DNA from 2 places in the Vibrio cidicii genome. Region 2 is predicted to be linked to the other one. Evidence: predicted binding sites of a transcription regulator. Region 2 holds the regulator's gene; the other holds the start of a gene.

Region 1 (9,242 bases), 190 kb from region 2:
TCTTCACCCAAGCCGATAGAGTCGTGCGTGTACACTTGGATGTTTTGCACTTTCATCAGAGCGGCCATACGCATTGCGTTACGTGCGTATTCCATGAACATCAGGAAGGTTGCGCCGTAAGGAACAAAACCGCCGTGCAGCGCGATACCGTTCATGATCGCTGTCATACCAAATTCACGCACACCGTAGTGGATGTAGTTACCCGAGAAGTCGTTTGCTTCTAGCGACTTAGAACCCGACCACATGGTGAGGTTAGAAGGCGCTAGGTCGGCAGAGCCGCCCATGAATTCTGGCAGCATTTTACCAAACGCTTCGAGCGCGTTTTGCGATGCTTTACGTGAAGCAATGTTTGCTGGGTTGGCTTGAAGATCGGCAATGATTTGGTTTGCTTTCTCTTCCCACTCTGCAGGAAGTTCACCGTTTACGCGGCGTTTGAACTCTGCGGCAAGCTCAGGGTACTCGGCTGCGTATGCTTCGAACTTCGCGTTCCAAGCGGCTTCTTTTTCAGCGCCAGCTGCTTTTGCATCCCACTCTGCGTATACATCAGCAGGGATTTCAAATGCAGGGTGTTCCCAACCTAGGAACTCACGTGCTGCGGCAATTTCTTCCGCACCTAGTGGTGCACCGTGACAGTCGTGTGAACCCGATTTGTTTGGTGAACCAAAACCGATGATAGTTTTAGTACAGATAAGCGTTGGGCGAGGATCCGCTTTCGCAGCGATAATTGCTGCGTTGATCGCTTCCGCATTGTGACCATCCACTGCTGGGATAACGTGCCAGCCGTATGCTTCAAAACGCTTAGGCGTATCGTCAGAGAACCAACCCTCCACGTGACCGTCGATAGAGATGCCGTTGTCATCCCAGAATGCAATCAGTTTACCAAGGCCTAGCGTACCCGCTAGAGAACATGCCTCGTGCGAGATACCTTCCATCAGACAGCCATCACCCATGAACACGTAAGTGAAGTGGTCAACGATGTCGTGGCCTTCTTTGTTGAACTGCGCTGCGAGCGCTTTCTCAGCCATTGCCATACCAACCGCGTTGGTGATGCCTTGACCTAGAGGGCCCGTCGTTGTTTCGATACCCGGCGCGTAGCCGTATTCTGGGTGGCCCGGAGTCTTAGAATGCAATTGACGGAAGTTTTTCAGATCATCGATAGAAAGCTCGTAACCGCTAAGGTGCAGTAGCGAGTAAATCAGCATAGAGCCGTGGCCGTTAGACAGCACGAAACGGTCGCGGTCAGCCCACTCTGGGTTTGATGGGTTGTGGTTTAGGTGGCCGCGCCAAAGAACTTCAGCGATGTCCGCCATACCCATAGGTGCCCCTGGGTGGCCTGAGTTTGCTTTTTGTACGCCGTCCATGCTGAGTGCGCGGATTGCATTAGCGAGATGTTTACGAGATGGCATGTCTGCTCCTGAGTGCATTAAGCGATGTAATAAGAAAAATTGCGCTGGCTATTTTCGCAAAGCAATCTCTGCTCTGCAAACGATTTACCCGAGAAAAACCCAGAACAAACCATGCTCTACTTCACTGAAAGTGAAATAGAGCAAATTCTTCGCACCAGCAAGGCAAACGATTACTTTTGGTTCATACTAAAAAATCACTTGTAATTCGAGTATTCAAAACTAGAATGGACGTCTAGATGTAGAAACACCTACAAATCGTATTTCATTCCCGGAGCTGAGAGCAAGTATTCAGCTGCGAAAATTAATCAAAAGTGGAGCTCTCATGGCAAAGCACCTGTTCACTTCTGAGTCAGTATCAGAAGGCCATCCAGACAAAATTGCAGACCAGATTTCTGATGCGGTTCTTGATGCGATTCTTGAGCAAGACCCGAAAGCACGTGTTGCATGTGAAACTTACGTAAAAACCGGCATGGTCATGGTCGGTGGTGAAATTACCACTTCTGCCTGGGTTGATATCGAAGAACTGACGCGCGAAACCGTTCGCGAAATCGGCTACGTTCACTCAGACATGGGCTTCGACGCCAACTCTTGTGCTGTTCTCAACACCATCGGCAAACAGTCTCCTGACATCAACCAAGGCGTTGATAAAGCCGACCCTAAAGAGCAAGGTGCGGGCGACCAAGGCATTATGTTCGGTTACGCATGTAACGAAACCGAAGTACTGATGCCAGCACCAATTACCTACGCGCACCGTTTGATGGAACGTCAAGCGAAAGTACGTAAAGATGGCACACTGCCATGGTTGCGCCCCGATGCAAAATCACAGGTTACTTTCCAATACGATCAAGGCAAAATTGTTGGTATTGATGCGGTTGTCCTGTCTACTCAGCACTGTGATTCTATCTCGACACCAGATCTGCGCGAAGCAGTGATGGAAGAGATCATCAAGCCTGTTCTTCCTTCAGAATGGCTAAACAAAGAAACCAAGTACTTCATCAACCCAACCGGCCGTTTCGTTATCGGTGGTCCAATGGGTGACTGCGGTCTGACGGGTCGTAAGATCATCGTGGATACCTACGGCGGCGCAGCGCGTCACGGTGGTGGTGCTTTCTCTGGTAAAGATCCATCGAAAGTAGACCGTTCTGCCGCTTACGCAGCGCGTTACGTAGCGAAAAACATCGTCGCAGCGGGCATGGCAGATCGTTGTGAAATCCAACTTTCTTATGCAATCGGTGTGGCCGATCCAACCTCTATCATGGTTGAAACGTTCGGTACCGAGAAAGTGTCGCACGACATCATCATTGAAGCCGTTCGCCAGTTCTTCGACCTACGTCCATACGGTCTGCAAGAGATGCTGAATCTGCTTCAGCCAATCTACAAGAAGACCGCTGCATATGGTCACTTCGGTCGCGAAGAGTTCCCTTGGGAAGCAACCGACAAAGCAGCACTACTGCGTGAGTTTGCTGGCATCAAATAATCAGCCTCTTCTCGAACAGAAAGCCTCTGCTACAATGCAGGGGCTTTTTATTATGCGTATAAATTGATTATGCGTAAGAAAACAAATTTCGCCGTTTGAAGAAGAGCCCATGTTGCACCACGAACTAGCCGAACAATCCTCGCAAGTCCTCGCCCACTGTATCGCCTTAGCCGAACAACGCTTTCAGCGCACTTTCCCTCTGCCCAAACTCAGTTTTAACGTTCGAGGCAAAACGGCAGGTAAAGCTTACTTGCAACTGAATGAGATACGCCTCAATCCCGTCTTATTCAACGAAAATCCTCGCGCGTTTTTGCAAGAGGTGATTCCGCATGAAGTCGCCCACCTCATCACCTATCAGGTGTTCGGGCGCGTTAAGCCTCATGGCAAAGAGTGGCAAGCGATGATGAAAGGTCTCTTCAATCTACCAGCAAGAACGACGCATTGCTTTAATATCCATTCGGTCCAAGGGAAAACCTTTCAATATCGCTGCGCCTGCGCCGAGTACCCACTGTCAATTCGCCGCCACAACAAAGTGCAACGTCATCAAGCCAGTTATTGCTGCACAAAGTGCCGTCAGCCTTTGCAGTTTACCGGATTACAACTCAGTTAGCGGCCTGTCTAAGCTCGCCCTCAGTGCAGTTTTGACTCAGCTTTAACAATTCGCTCACTACTTCGCGGCAAAACTGAGTGCTACAATCTAAAAAGTCATACTTTTCTAAGACTTTTTAGATGAAATACCTATTTTCACTACTGGCGGCTCTCAGCAGCTTGCATGTACTGGCTGCGCCCCCGGCCAACTTCTCTGCGGCGAAGAAAGAGGCGCTACAAATTTACCAAGATTATCCGGTCAGTTTTTACTGTGGCTGCGAGATTCAATGGCAAGGAAAGAAAGGCATTCCAGATTTGCAATCTTGTGGTTATCAAGTGCGTAAGCAACAAAATCGTGCCAGTCGTATTGAGTGGGAACATGTGGTGCCCGCTTGGCAGTTCGGCCACCAGCGACAATGTTGGCAAAACGGTGGACGCAAAAATTGCAGCAGACATGATGTTCAGTTTCGCTCGATGGAAGCGGATCTGCATAACCTCACGCCAGCAGTTGGCGAAGTCAACGGCGATCGCTCAAACTTTAACTTTAGCCAGTGGAATGGCGTGGATGGTGAGACCTATGGCCGCTGTGAAATGCAGGTCAATTTCAAAGCGCGTAAAGTGATGCCGCCGGATCGCGCGCGGGGATCGATTGCTCGCACTTACCTCTACATGAGCCGAGAGTACGGCTTCCAACTGTCGAAACAGCAGACTCAGTTGATGCAAGCATGGAATAAAACTTATCCCGTATCGGAGTGGGAATGCATACGCGATGAGCGAATTGCCAAAGTTCAGGGCAACCACAACTCTTATGTGAAGGAAGCGTGTCAAACGCGATAGAAAAATCCCAGTGTCGCCACTGGGATTTCATCATACTTACTCTTTCGCGCCGATATCCTCAAGATAACCAAAGCGTTCTTTACGCTCTTGCGGTGGGGCATAACGCATTTCGCCGGACTCATCGTAAGAACGACCAACAATTTCACACCACCCTTTCCCTAGCGGCATTGTCTTTGGACGCATTGTGCTGCTAGGCATATTGGCGCGAATGTCATTTTCACTCACATTCAAAATGCGTTGTGCGACCAACACGGCACGATCACGCACATTAGCATCGGCGAGACGATTGCGCTGTCCCCACAACACTTTCCAATCGTTACAGCTATAATACGTCGTTTGTGGAACCGACAAGAACGCCACTTCTGAGTACACCTTGTACTTTTTGTACATCATGTAGCTTTCAAACAGCATAGCGACATCCTCTTGTGGCGTAGAGTAGCTGTAAAATGCCGCCGCGCCATCACGTTCAAATTCGCCACCAGCCTGCTGCCCTGTAGACTGACGAACTCTATTGGTCATGGCTTCACCATGAAATGAGACTTGTGCCGCTTCCAATAACAATGCAGAGGTAAGGGGCTGACTGCTGGTCAACTGCTTAGCCACATGATCAGCGGATTCAATCTCGCTGTAAATAGTGCCGCTATCGGCCAATTGCAACAAGTCATTTGGCGGTAGCAGATCGTTCGCGTGCGCCAGTTCATGAGACAACAAACGGAATAGACCCGGTGCAATTTGTTCCGTTTTACGCTCCCCATTGCGCGTAGCATCGTAATCATTTGAGTAGGTGACATAGTCAAATAATTCGCTATCCAAATAGCGAGTGGCGCTGTCATAGCTGAACTGTTTTGAAAATGCCTGACGATAATCTTCTTGCTGGTAAATCGTGCTCCAATCGCTCGCATTGCGCCACAGGTAGGCGGCATCAATATACATAGAAGCGGTCGATGGATGATAAAATGACGGGCGAATATCATAACTGAGCACTATAGTGTTCAGTGGCTTAAACATATTCAGCAGGTCCTGATCGTTGATTTCACGTAGCGCGTCAATAAAGCTTTCCGCCATCCAGGCATGAGAAACCAATAAACGGGAACGAATATCCTCAATGGTGACATTTTGCTGCCTATCAGCACCGATTGGGCGAATTTTTTCTAACGAGCAAGAGCGTCGCTGCTTGTAGATCTTGGCACACTCCAGCGCAGCGTCTGACAATTCAGAGGCTTGATAGGCATAGATTTTACTCAATGATGGGTCACCTTTGATGTTTGGTGAACCGGGGCCACTTGGGCCATCAGATGAAGAAGAGCCGCCATTACAGCCAGCTAAAGTCATCAGCAGAGCACAAGCCACTGCCAGTTTGGTCTTTTTCATAACACTATCCATGATTATTGTACTTATTAATTTGTTTCAACTTTGCCAGCTTGAATACGTTCGCCACCGCAAAGCGGCATACAAAATATTCACAAAATCAATGAATAACAATCACTTTGGCGGAAAATTACGACCTTGCGCTTAAATTACCATACTGACTTGTTTTTTCTCCTCTGAGCATCCATGTTAATCTCTAATTCATTCTGTCTGTTGCAGGAACTCGAAACACAATGCGCATCCCTCGAATTTATCACCCCGAAACACTCCATCTGCACCACATTGTCGCCTTGCAGGAAGACGCCGCTGGCCATATCGGCCGCGTTTTGCGCATGAAAGAAGGGCAAGAAGTGCTGCTGTTTGATGGCAGTGGCGCACAATTTCCAGCCGAAATCACCGAAGTGAGCAAAAAGCAGGTGTTGGTCAAAGTGACACAGCGGGAGGAAAACAGCAGCGAGTCACCTTTAGATCTCCATTTGGGGCAAGTGATCTCGCGCGGTGAAAAGATGGAGTTCACCATCCAGAAATCCGTTGAACTTGGGGTCAATACCATTACGCCACTGATTTCGGAGCGATGCGGCGTTAAATTGGATGAAAAACGCTTTGAGAAAAAACTCGCTCAGTGGCAGAAAATAGCCATTAGCGCTTGTGAGCAATGCGGACGGAACATCATCCCGGAGATTCGCCCCATTATGTCGCTTGAAGCTTGGTGCGCGGAAGAGTACGACGGCCTAAAGCTTAATCTGCACCCTCGGGCCAAATATTCAATCAACACGCTACCGGCGCCGGTCAACAAAGTGCGCCTGCTGATTGGTCCTGAAGGGGGCCTCTCTGCAGAAGAGATCGACATGACACAAACCTATCACTTTGAAGAGACCCTACTCGGTCCACGCGTGTTGCGTACTGAAACCGCAGCACTAACTGCTATTACCGCGCTACAAGTTCGTTTCGGCGATTTGGGTTAATACGGAGAACACACATGATCAAACTCGGCATCGTAATGGACCCTATTTCGTCCATTAACATCAAGAAAGACTCCAGCTTCGCCATGTTGCTGGAAGCACAACGTCGCGGTTGGGAAATCCATTACATGGAGATGAATGATCTACACTTAGAGCAAGGCGTGGCGATTGCCGACACCAAAGTGGTCGAGCTAAAAGAAGATCCTAACGGCTGGTACCAATTTAAGTCAGAGCAAACCATTGAACTGGCTGAACTGGATGCGGTGTTGATGCGTAAAGATCCACCGTTTGACACAGAATACATTTACGCCACCTACATTTTAGAGCGCGCAGAAGAACAAGGCACCTTAATCGTCAACAAGCCACAAAGCCTGCGTGATTGTAACGAGAAACTCTTTACCGCTTGGTTCCCAGAGCTGACGCCAATCACCATGGTGACGCGCAAAGCAGAAAAGATAAAAGCGTTTCGTGAAGAGCATGGCGACATCATCCTTAAACCGCTTGATGGCATGGGTGGTGCATCGATTTTCCGAGTCAAAGAGAACGATCCGAACGTCTCGGTGATCATCGAAACCTTGACCAATCACGGACAAAACTACGCGATGGCGCAAACCTTTGTGCCAGACATCAGCAATGGCGACAAACGTATTCTGGTGGTAGATGGCGAGCCCATGCCTTACTGTTTAGCGCGCATCCCAGCCAAAGGGGAAACGCGCGGTAACCTCGCCGCCGGCGGCCGTGGTGAAGCTCGCCCACTGAGCGAAACCGATAAGAAAATTGCACTAGCCGTCGCACCAACGCTGAAAGAAAAAGGACTGATTTTTGTTGGTTTGGATGTGATTGGCGATAAGCTCACCGAGATCAACGTGACCAGCCCAACTTGTATTCGCGAGATTGAAGCGGCGTTTGATATCTCGATTAGCGGTAAATTGATGGATGCGATTGAGCGCCGCCTTGAAGCCAAAGCTTGAGCACTCAAGAGCCAGTTGGGGCCGGATGGCCCCTTTGAAGGGGAGTCATGTATGAATTTGACCAATCATTTTCTGGTGGCCATGCCGGGGATGAAAGATCCCTATTTCCAGCACCGCGTGATCTACATTTGTGAACACAATGAAGAGGGCGCGATGGGGCTGATGATCAACGCGCCAATCGACATCACCGTGGGCAAAATGCTGGAACAGGTCGATGTGCAGCCAGTTCATCCACAGTTGCATACACAAAGCCTGACCAAACCGGTGTACAACGGCGGCCCAGTTTCCGAGGATCGCGGTTTTATTCTGCACCGCCCCAAAGATTACTACGAGTCAAGCATTCAGATGACCGATCACATCGCCGTCACCACGTCCAAAGATATTTTGACGGTACTCGGCACGGAAGCGGAACCGAGCAGTTATCTCGTCGCTTTAGGCTATTCAGGCTGGAGCGCTGGACAGTTGGAAAGCGAGCTAGCGGAAAACTCTTGGTTAACCGTCGAAGCCAGCCCGGAAATCATTTTCGATACCCCTATCGCCCAGCGTTGGCAAAAAGCGGTACAGATGCTGGGCATTAATGCCATCCAACTTTCCAATCAGGCAGGGCACGCTTAACTCGCGGCCCTTCACTCACTTATTGTTACTTAGGTTATTTATGTCACGTACCATCATGGCTTTCGATTTTGGCACCAAGAGTATTGGCAGCGCCATTGGCCAAGAAATTACCGGCACCGCATCGCCGTTAAAGGCCTTCAAAGCCAACGATGGCATTCCAAATTGGGACGAGATTGAAAAGCAGATCAAAGAGTGGCAGCCCACGTTACTCGTGGTCGGCTTGCCGACTGATCTGCACGGAAAAGATCTGCAAACCATCACGCCTCGGGCGAAGAAATTTGCCCAGCGGCTGCATGGCCGTTTCGGTTTGCCCGTAGAGCTGCACGATGAGCGCCTTTCCACCACCGAAGCACGCGCCGAACTGTTTTCGATGGGCGGCTACAAAGCGCTAAGTAAGGGCAATGTCGATTGTCAATCTGCGGTGATCATTCTAGAAAGCTGGTTTGAAGCGCAGTGGGGCTAACAAGGCGAGGAAAATTGCAAGAGAGGGACAGCTTTCCCTCTCATTGCAGAAAAGTCCGAGCTTAATCCATATCGATCTTCACATTGGCCAAGGATCCGGTGTTATTGAGATCGCCGCGCTGGGTTTTGAGCATCAAACGCAGATCGTTGGCCGAATCGGCACTGTGCAACGCATCTTCTTCGTTGATCTTACCTTCCACCACCAACTTATACAGCGATTGATCAAAGGTCTGCATGCCGATTTCTTTGGAGCGCGCCATGGTCGCTTTCAACTCATGCAATTCGCCGCGGCGGATCAAATCCGACACCCTTGGACTGTTGAGTAACACTTCAAACACACCGTGACGGCCTTTGCCGTTTTTATCACGCAGTAACTGCTGACCTATCACCCCTTTGAGATTCATGGATAGATCAAACAGGAACTGCTCTTTTTGCTCTTTCGGCACTAAATGCAGGATCCGCTCCAACGCTTGGTTGGCGTTGTTGGCATGCAGAGTGGCCATGCACAAGTGGCCCGTTTCGGCAAAGGTCATGGCGTATTCCATCGTCTCTCGGC
Region 2 (9,242 bases):
AAAGTCAGATGGTGGTATTTGCCGCTGAGCGCATTGTGTAGCGACTCCAGAGCTGGCGTCGCCGAGCCGAGGATGATCGGAATATCTTCTTTGGCGGCGCGCATCACCGCCACATCGCGCGCGTGGTAACGTAGGCTATCTTGCTGCTTATAGGAGGTATCGTGCTCTTCATCGACGATGATCATCCCCAAGTCGGCAAACGGCGTGAACAGTGCCGAGCGAGTGCCAATCACAATGCCGGCCACTTTGTCGCGCGCGCTCAGCCAAGCGTTGAGACGTTCAGTGTCGTTCAGACCCGAGTGAATCACCGCCACGGGGACATTAAAGCGGCGGCGAAAACGGTTAATGGTTTGTGGAGTTAAGCCGATTTCCGGCACCAGTACCAGCGCCTGGCGACCTTGGGATAAAATCGGTTTGATCAGGTTTAAGTACACTTCGGTTTTACCCGAACCTGTTACCCCCTCAAGCAAGAAGCTGGCAAAGCTTGTCTGGCACTGAATGGTGGCGATGGCGATCGCTTGCTCTTGATTGAGTTTCGGCTTGTCGTTCTCATTTTCAATCGCCTCGCCCCAAGCTTGGACTTGCGGCGTTTTGTCTTGGCTTTCGATCCAACCTTTCTCTTCGAGGGCTTTGAGCACTGTGGAGGTAATCTCTTCATCGAGAAAGCGCTGATGACTAACCGGGCCATCGGCGAGCATTTTCATCACACGCGCCTGTTTGACCGCACGGCCAAAATCCTGCATCAACTTGCTTTTGCCTTGTTCGGTTAACTGCCACTCCTGCAACGTGGCAAAATCGGCCGCTTTGCCTTTGCGCAGCGCGGCGGGTAGGGCGTTGTGCAGCGTTTCTCCCAGTGGATGCTGATAATATTGGCTACACCATTGCAGCAGGCTGTAAACCGGCGCAGGCCAGAGCGGTTGGCTATCGAGCACTGCTTTGATCGATTTGAGTTGCTCACGCGGAAAATCTGATTCCTGCACCAGCGCCGTGACAATGCCAACCAATGTCTGCCGACCAAACGGGACGCTTACCCGACCGCCGATAATCGGAAACAGATGACTGGGCACCAGATAATCAAACTGTTTATCGAGGGGGACAGGGAGGGCAATACGGGCAATGGATGGGCGCATAAGGTGGCGTGAGTAAACAGAAAAATAATGACTGACAGTCTAAAGGAAGCGGCGGACAAATTCGAGACGCGATGGCTGATTAAAAAACTAGCGCAAATAGGCGCAAATAGGTTGATCCGTTTGAGCCGATTCATTACTATATCGCGCCTTAAGATATGGCTTCGCACTAGCGAGCGCGGTATCTAAGAGTTCATTTTTAACTACGTGTGGTGTGCGGCAAAGGCTCGTATAGCGACACGGCCTACTATTTGAGGTTATCCCATGAAAGCTGGTATCCACCCAGAATACAAAGAAGTAAACGCAACTTGTTCTTGCGGCAACTCTTTCGTTTTTAGCTCTACTCTAGGTAAAGACGCTATCCACCTAGACGTATGTGACAAGTGCCACCCATTCTACACTGGTAAGCAACGTATCGTTGATACAGGCGGCCGTGTTGATCGCTTCAACAAGCGTTTCGGTGCGCTATCAAGCGGTAAGAAATAATCACATCTGTGATCACTGTTTGAGAAAGGTCGCTTCGGCGGCCTTTTTGCTTGTTAGGCGAGTGCAAACCTCGTTGCCCCTTGTGTTCCTTTCTATCGATCCATTCCTTCCTTTCGCTTGATTCACCCTCACTATTTTTTCATTGAGGTCAATAAATCCCCTTTCCGATATGAAACTTGTAACAATAATTTATTACTGTTATACCTGTTAACTTATTTTTAACAGAGCGGCGGTTGGGCTTGTTCAGGATTAGGAGAGTGGCATGCAAAAGACAACGCTGGCGTTAATGGTAGCGTCAACTATTTTATTAGCTGGCTGTGGCGGTGGAAGCTCATCGTCTAATCCTGTGAATGAACCTTCGGCACCTGTTGTTGTTCCGCCTACGGCACCTGATTACCCTGAACGCTCCTCGCTGGCGATTAAAGTGTTGGATGATCAAGGCGGTGAGTTAACAAACGCGACGATTGCTGTGTTATCTGATCCCAGCCAGCTCGTGACACAGCTTGACGGACAGCACATTCAGCTTGATCAAAGTAAGTTCCATGATCGTGATGTCGATGGGTTATTGGACTATCCGTTATCTCTCGTTATTCAAGTGGCCGCACCGGGGTATTTAAGCCAACGTGCTTCTGTCGTGGTCAGTGATTTTGGTGTTAATCAACAAAGCATCGAGTTGCTTTCGCTCACTTCGCCGCAACTGAGCCAAGCGGGTGTTTTTTATCAGAGTTCCACTTTGAAGTTTGCGGCACAGCCACTTACAAGCTCCGGCCTGATTGAAGTGAACGCGCAGCCAGAATCGCCGTTGCAAACGGTGATCAAAATATCGCCACAAACTCAATGGGTTAATCAGCAGGGAGAAGCGGTGAATGCGGAAACGGTGCAGATTGAGCAAATTGCCTACCCGTCAGACAGTGCGAAATTGCCTCTGAGCGCTAAAGAATCGGCCGCGAATTTGGCGCAGTATAATTCGCAAGCAGGGACACAGTTACCTGTTGGCAGTGAGGTTCGTTTTCGTTCTTTAGCGGTCATAGATATTAAGATCACCGCAGAGAATGAGACGTTGAGCAAGATTGTCGCTGGACAACCCTTGGCGGTGCAACTGTCATTGAGTAACGAGCAGCTCAACCCAACAACGGGTCAGCCGCTCAAGGTGGGCGACAAAATTCCGGTATGGTCTCTTTCCGAACAAGATAGTCGCTGGGTGTTTGAACAGTTTATTGAACTGGAGCAAGGTGCGTTCGGTGAACTTAGCGCGACGTTTACCACTAGACATTTAACTCAGTTCAATCTCGCTTTTGCCGAGGTCAGTGACACTTGTAGCGGCTATCTTCTGGTGCGCAATGAGCGTCAGCAACCGCTGAGCCAAGAAGGCGATTTTTCTTTTTCAAGCGCGCGCTTTTTTGCCGAGGATCACTATTTAGGTGCGCAGGATGGCCGCATTACCTATTCCGATGTCCCCAACGAATTAACCGATATCACCTTTAACCCGCAAGAGAAAGAGGTGACCCTCAACCATACCTTGACCACCACCGCGCATGCAGGTAGCGAGCTGGGGCAAACTCTTTTGCCGCTTACACTCAAGGGGGTTAATTTATGCCAAGCATCAGGCTCGACGCTCGTGTTCAATCAAGGCCAACCTATGCCCTTCGTGCGTATATCGCCAAGCAGCGCCTATCAGTACTTGGTCGAAGGAGATGCCCCTAGCCGTATTGAGCTGACAGCGGAGCTGATCAATCCTGGCGAGGACGATGTTCAGCTCAGCTACCAAGTTGCCAGCCGATATGGGGCAACCGACGGAGAGGATTTTGTTGCCAAGCAAGAGGTGCTGGCGCTAAGTGCTGAGCATCCAACGGCAACTATTCAAGTGGATGTGCTTGGTGACGAAGAGCCCGAGACGTATTACGAAGCTTTGCAACTGAGTATGGAAATTGCCGAGGGTGCCAGTTTTGAAAGCGGCACACAGAAGCAAGAGAAGACTTACTACATTCGAGATGATGATAGTTATGTCGTTGAAAATCTACAGGTACTTTCTGCCAGTGAAGCCGATCAGAAGGCGGTCGTTGAAGTGACCTTGGATAGGAAAATGGCGTCTGGCAACCAAGTTTATTTGTATTATCGCGTCTATTCTACCGCAGAAGATACCGCGAGTGCGTTCATTGACTATCCTCAAATACAAAGCGGCTATAGTCAGCAGCCCAATGCATTGGGAGGCATCACTTCTGTCCTCATTCCATCGGGACAGAGAGTTTTCCGCTTTGATGTGCCTATCATTGATGATCTAGATGTAGAAAACCAAGAAACCTTCACGCTGGAAATGGTCAAAACTCGTTTTGTCACCTCGGCACAAGAGAAAGTACTGACCTCCGTCACTATTGCTGATAATGACAGCGCCGTCGCTGAACCTAGCCGTGTTGAGCTCTATTTGACACAGAATACGGTCAATGAGGGGCGTTTTTTACAAGGTAGGCTGCGACTCGATACGGCAACGGATCGTGCGGTTAATGTGACAATCAGCAGTGAGAATATGGCTCGTTTGAGGCTGGGGAGCATTGACAATACAGAGCCACTGAACATCCAATTTATGCCAGGCGAAGCATCAAAATTGCTGGTATTGATTGTCCCAGACAACCGCGCTCATGAAGCACATCAAAGCATCGGCTTGACGATAGCGAATGACGTTCAATTGCCTGTTATTACACGCCAGATAGAAGTTCGAGACGACGATGACATCTACATTTCATTGAATGTCGAGCAATCGCCCGATCAAGTGTTTGAAGACAGCAGTGGCAATGTGCTTTGGCGATTTGGTTACTATAACACCCAAGCTCAGTCTGCCGATGATATTGTTGCGGCGATCGCTCTATCGGCGAACTCAACCGCCACCTTATCCGAAGATTTCAACCTCGATCTGCCAGCTAGTCTCGTTTTTTCGAACAGCAGTCGCCCTGAGATTCAGTTCGATCTGATTGCCGATGACAGCGTTGAGTCTTCAGAATGGGTCACATTAGATTTTACGACGCAACTGCCGCAAGGAAGTCGGGTTCGCTACGATCTTCCGGGGTGTTACGACGCACAAGCCTGCCAGCCCGGGAAAAGTTATACATTCAGCCAAACGCTAGTGATTGGCAATGATGATCTAATGAGCATCACTATTCCGATGCAAAGGAATGTCAAAATGGACCCCAATAGCCAAGGTGATTTTATTGCACAGCAATGGGCAGAAGGTATCGAGTTTAGCATCAGCGATCCACTCGACTTTGAGCTCGTGTTTGATGTGGAGCTCATGGCAAGTGATTTAACCACCATGCCTTATCTGACCATTCCACAACAAATCACTTTGCCTGCAGGGCAAAAGGTCGCCAAGGGAACACTCGATTTCGCGGCGGTTACGCGCGCTGAGTTGGATCAGCGTTTCAATCAAGGTACGGTTGAGTTGGAGGCTATGCTCAACGTGCAGCTCAGTGAGGAGAGTCGTGAGAAGCTCAAGAAGCAAGGGGTGCAGTTTGTTGTGACAAACTCCCAAATGAACTTTACTTTTAGCTACCCACAAGTCGATCCAACTGGCGCCACAGGGGGAAGCGGGGACGAGAATGATTAATAAAACCAACACTCTCGCCCATTGAGCGAGGTTAAGAAAGGCCACCATGGCCTCTTGGTCATGGTGGTTAAATTAGGAGCGCTTGGTTGGGGCACCTTCGCTGGTCTTACCTTAACCTTTCTTGGTCATTTTGTAGATATGCTTCGCATTCTTGGCTAGGAAGATTGACTTATATCATTTAGAATTTATCTCCAAATTATCTAAAAACGCAGAGTTTTAGGTCATTTTGGAACACTCCCCCTATCCCACAAAACATATAAAGAGAATAACGACCTATGTCCGATGACAATCGCCAAGCATTGACTCCTGAAGAAGATCTCCGCCAGCAAGCGCTGGATTACCATGCCTACCCAACTCCGGGAAAAATCGCCATTGCGCTGACTAAATCAGCCGAAACGGCCAAAGATTTGGCGCTTGCTTACAGCCCAGGCGTGGCTGAGCCAGTGCGTGAAATCGCGCAAAACCCGGAAAACGTCTACAAGTACACGGCTAAAGGGAACATGGTGGCAGTGATCTCTAACGGCACCGCAATTCTTGGTCTGGGCAACCTAGGTCCGCTGGCGTCTAAGCCAGTCATGGAAGGGAAAGCGTTACTGTTCAAACGCTTTGCAGGATTAGACTCGATCGATATCGAAGTAAAACACCGCACCATCGATGAGTTTGTCGATACCGTTGCCAACATCGCCGACACCTTTGGTGGCATCAACCTTGAAGACATCAAAGCGCCAGACTGTTTTGAGATCGAGAAACGCCTGATTGAGCGTTGTGATGTGCCGGTTTTCCATGATGACCAGCACGGCACCGCGATTGTGACGGCGGCGGGCATGCTCAATGCGATCGAGCTGCAAGGCAAAAAACTCAACGAATGTGTGATTGTGTGTTTGGGCGCGGGCGCGGCGGCGGTGGCGTGTATGGAACTGTTGATCAAATGCGGCGCGATGCGTGAGAAGATCTACATGCTGGATCGCAAAGGCGTGATCCATACCCGTCGTGATGATCTCAACGAATACAAGCAGCTGTTTGCCAATAACACCGACAAACGCACGCTGGAAGATGTGATTTCTGGCGCGGATCTCTTCTTGGGGGTGTCAGGTCCAAACCTAATGCCTGCAGAAGCGCTGAAACTGATGGCTGATAAGCCAGTGGTGTTTGCTTGTTCAAACCCAGACCCCGAGATCAAGCCAGAACTGGCACACCAAGTGCGTGACGATTTGATCATGGGAACGGGCCGCAGTGACTATCCAAACCAAGTGAACAACGTGTTGTGCTTCCCGTTTATTTTCCGCGGTGCATTGGATGTTCGCGCCAGCGAAATCAACGATGAGATGAAACTGGCGGCGGTGGATGCGATTCGTCAATTGGCGAAAGAACCGGTTCCTGCGGAAGTGTTGAAAGCGGCGGGCGTCGACAGCTTAGAGTTCGGTCCGCACTACATCATTCCAAAACCGATGGACCCACGTCTGCTACCGCGCGTAGCGAAAGCAGTCGCACAAGCGGCGGTCGATTCTGGTGTAGCGCGCATCGCGATGCCAGAGAACTACATGGCGCAATAAGCCAAACGTGACTTTTAACCAGTCAGAAAAACGGGACGCCAAGGCGTCCCGTTTTTATTGCTATTCTTTTTATTTCTATTTTTGGCTTGGCAGTCAGCCTCTTCCCCCGAACTGACCAGCCAATCCTTAGTCGTCGTAGGCTTCGAACTCGATGCCCATCGCCGTCATCAGCGCTTTCGCTTCAGTTGGAATGTCATCTGGTCGGTCTTTACGCAGATCTTCATCGGTCGGCAATGGCTGGCCTGTGTACGCATGCAGGAAGGCTTCGCACAGCAGTTCACTATTGGTTGCGTGGCGCAGGTTATTAATTTGACGACGAGTTCGTTCATCGGTCAGCACTTTCAGCACTTTTAATGGGATAGATACAGTGATCTTTTTTACCTGTTCGCTCTTTTTCCCATGCTCTGCGTATGGACTTATGTAGTCGCCATTCCAGTCGGCCATTGCGCACCTTTAGTCGTTATTGTTGGTTAATAAAATAATAGGCGCAGATTGTAGCTGGATTTACCGCCATAAGCAAAGACATATGGACGTCTAGAAGTGTTGACGTCTTAAATTTTGCTGGTTAAAGTGGCGGATAAAAGGAATGGATGACGCTGAAACAACAGTAGCCCATTCCTGATCAGAATGCATCTTTGGAGAAAGGAAACACTATGAGCACTCGCAAGCCCGCTACCATCGCCGTTCGAACTGGTATTGAGTCAGACAGTCAGTTCCGTGCTGTCGTTCCCCCCATTTACCTTTCGACCAACTACGGCTTTCCAGCCTTTGGCGAAGTGCCTAAGTACGACTATACCCGTTCGGGCAACCCCAACCGTGGCTTGCTGGAGCAGGCGCTGTATGAGTTGGAGTCGGGCCAAGGGGCGGTGGTGACCAACTGTGGCACGTCGGCGCTTAACTTGTGGGTCTCTGCGTTTTTGTCGCCAAACGATCTGATTGTCGCTCCGCACGACTGCTACGGCGGTACGTATCGCTTGTTCAATACCCGCGCTAACAAAGGTGATTTCAAGGTGCGCTTTGTGGATCAATCCGACCCAGCGGCGCTGGAGGCAGCCTTGGCGCTCAAGCCCAAACTGCTGCTGATTGAAACCCCCTCCAACCCGTTGGTGCGCGTGGTCGACATTGCGGCCGTGTGTGAAAAGGCGCATCGCGTTGGCGCGCTGGTGGCGGTCGACAACACCTTCCTTACTCCGGTTTATCAAAAGCCGTTAGAGCTGGGCGCGGATTTCGTGATTCACTCCACCACCAAATACATTAATGGCCATTCTGATGTGATTGGCGGTGTGGTGGTGACCAAAACTGCGCAACATGCCGAGGAGCTAGCGTGGTGGGGCAACTGTTTGGGCGCAACTGGTACGCCGTTTGACAGCTACATGACGCTGCGCGGCATTCGCACGCTAGGGGCGCGCATGCGCGTGCACGAAGAGAGCTCACAGCAAATTTTAGCCTTTTTACAAAGCGAAGCGCTGGTGGGGACGATTTACCATCCGAGCCTGCCGCAACATCCGGGGCATGAGATTGCTAAAAAGCAGCAATCGGGGTTTGGCTCGATGCTCAGTTTTGAATTTGCCGGCTCGTTTGAACAGTTGAAGCAGTTTGTGCAAGCGCTGGAGCTGTTCTCTTTGGCCGAGTCGCTCGGTGGGGTGGAGAGTTTGATCTGCCATCCCGCGTCCATGACGCACCGAGCAATGGGCGAAGCGGCGCTGGCTGAGGCGGGGGTCTCCCAGCAATTGCTGCGTCTGTCGGTCGGACTGGAAGATGCGCACGATTTGATTGCCGACCTCAAACAAGCCTTTGAACAAGTGAAGGGAGCGTAATAAATGTCTGTTGTACGTCAGTTGCACAAGTTTGGTGGCAGCAGCCTCGCCGACCCCGAATGTTATCGCCGCGTCGCCAATATTCTCAAAGAGTATTCCAGTGAGAATGATTTGGTGGTTGTCTCTGCGGCGGGCAAAACCACTAACCGCTTGATTGAGTTTCTTGATGGGTTGGAGCGGGATGGCCGTTTGGCCCATGACGCGCTGCAATCGTTACGTCACTACCAGCTTGGTTTGGTTGAATCGCTGCTCAGTGGCGAGGCGCAAGGCCAACTACTTGCCCAACTGAATGATGAGTTCAGTACCTTGGCGGAGTTGGCGGCGCCGCTCTCTCAAACGCAGAGAGCGGCGGTACTTGGCCACGGTGAAGTGTGGTCAGCGCGTTTGCTGGCTGCGCTGCTTAACCAGACCAATCTACCAGCGGTGGCACAAGATGCGCGTGCATTTTTGCGCGCCGAAAGCGGCACTCAGCCGGAGGTGGATCGCGCGCGTTCCTATCCGCTACTGAAAGAGGTGCTGGCGCAGCACGCCAAGCGCCGAGTGATCATCACCGGTTTTATGGCGCAAAATGGCGCAGGCGATACCGTGCTGCTTGGTCGCAATGGTTCCGACTACTCGGCGACCATCATTGGCGCGTTGGCGGAAGTGTCACGCGTGACGA

The links. Region 2 encodes MetJ, which represses methionine synthesis genes. Its sites were predicted from a motif close to TTAGACNTNTANANGTCTAA; they were not measured.
Region 1: a site for MetJ is predicted at 1,631-1,650, ahead of metK (methionine adenosyltransferase). Genes of this name have one in related genera too.

What each region holds. Positions count from the first base shown of each region.
Region 1 is NZ_CP035921.1:1,193,105-1,202,346, forward strand. Features, by position in the region: gene tkt (transketolase) at 1-1,406, opposite strand, end outside; gene metK (methionine adenosyltransferase) at 1,729-2,883, shown strand; gene EWA64_RS06400 (SprT family zinc-dependent metalloprotease) at 2,993-3,493, shown strand; gene endA (deoxyribonuclease I) at 3,613-4,308, shown strand; gene EWA64_RS06410 (hypothetical protein) at 4,345-5,679, opposite strand; gene rsmE (16S rRNA (uracil(1498)-N(3))-methyltransferase) at 5,910-6,641, shown strand; gene gshB (glutathione synthase) at 6,656-7,609, shown strand; gene EWA64_RS06425 (YqgE/AlgH family protein) at 7,661-8,224, shown strand; gene ruvX (Holliday junction resolvase RuvX) at 8,265-8,687, shown strand; gene EWA64_RS06435 (PilT/PilU family type 4a pilus ATPase) at 8,749-9,242, opposite strand, start outside.
Region 2 is NZ_CP035921.1:1,382,727-1,391,968, reverse strand. Features, by position in the region: gene priA (primosomal protein N') at 1-1,130, opposite strand, end outside; gene rpmE (50S ribosomal protein L31) at 1,392-1,613, shown strand; gene EWA64_RS07310 (Calx-beta domain-containing protein) at 1,876-5,211, shown strand; gene EWA64_RS07305 (malic enzyme-like NAD(P)-binding protein) at 5,487-6,764, shown strand; gene metJ (met regulon transcriptional regulator MetJ) at 6,891-7,208, opposite strand; gene EWA64_RS07295 (O-succinylhomoserine (thiol)-lyase) at 7,418-8,581, shown strand; gene EWA64_RS07290 (bifunctional aspartate kinase/homoserine dehydrogenase II) at 8,585-9,242, shown strand, end outside.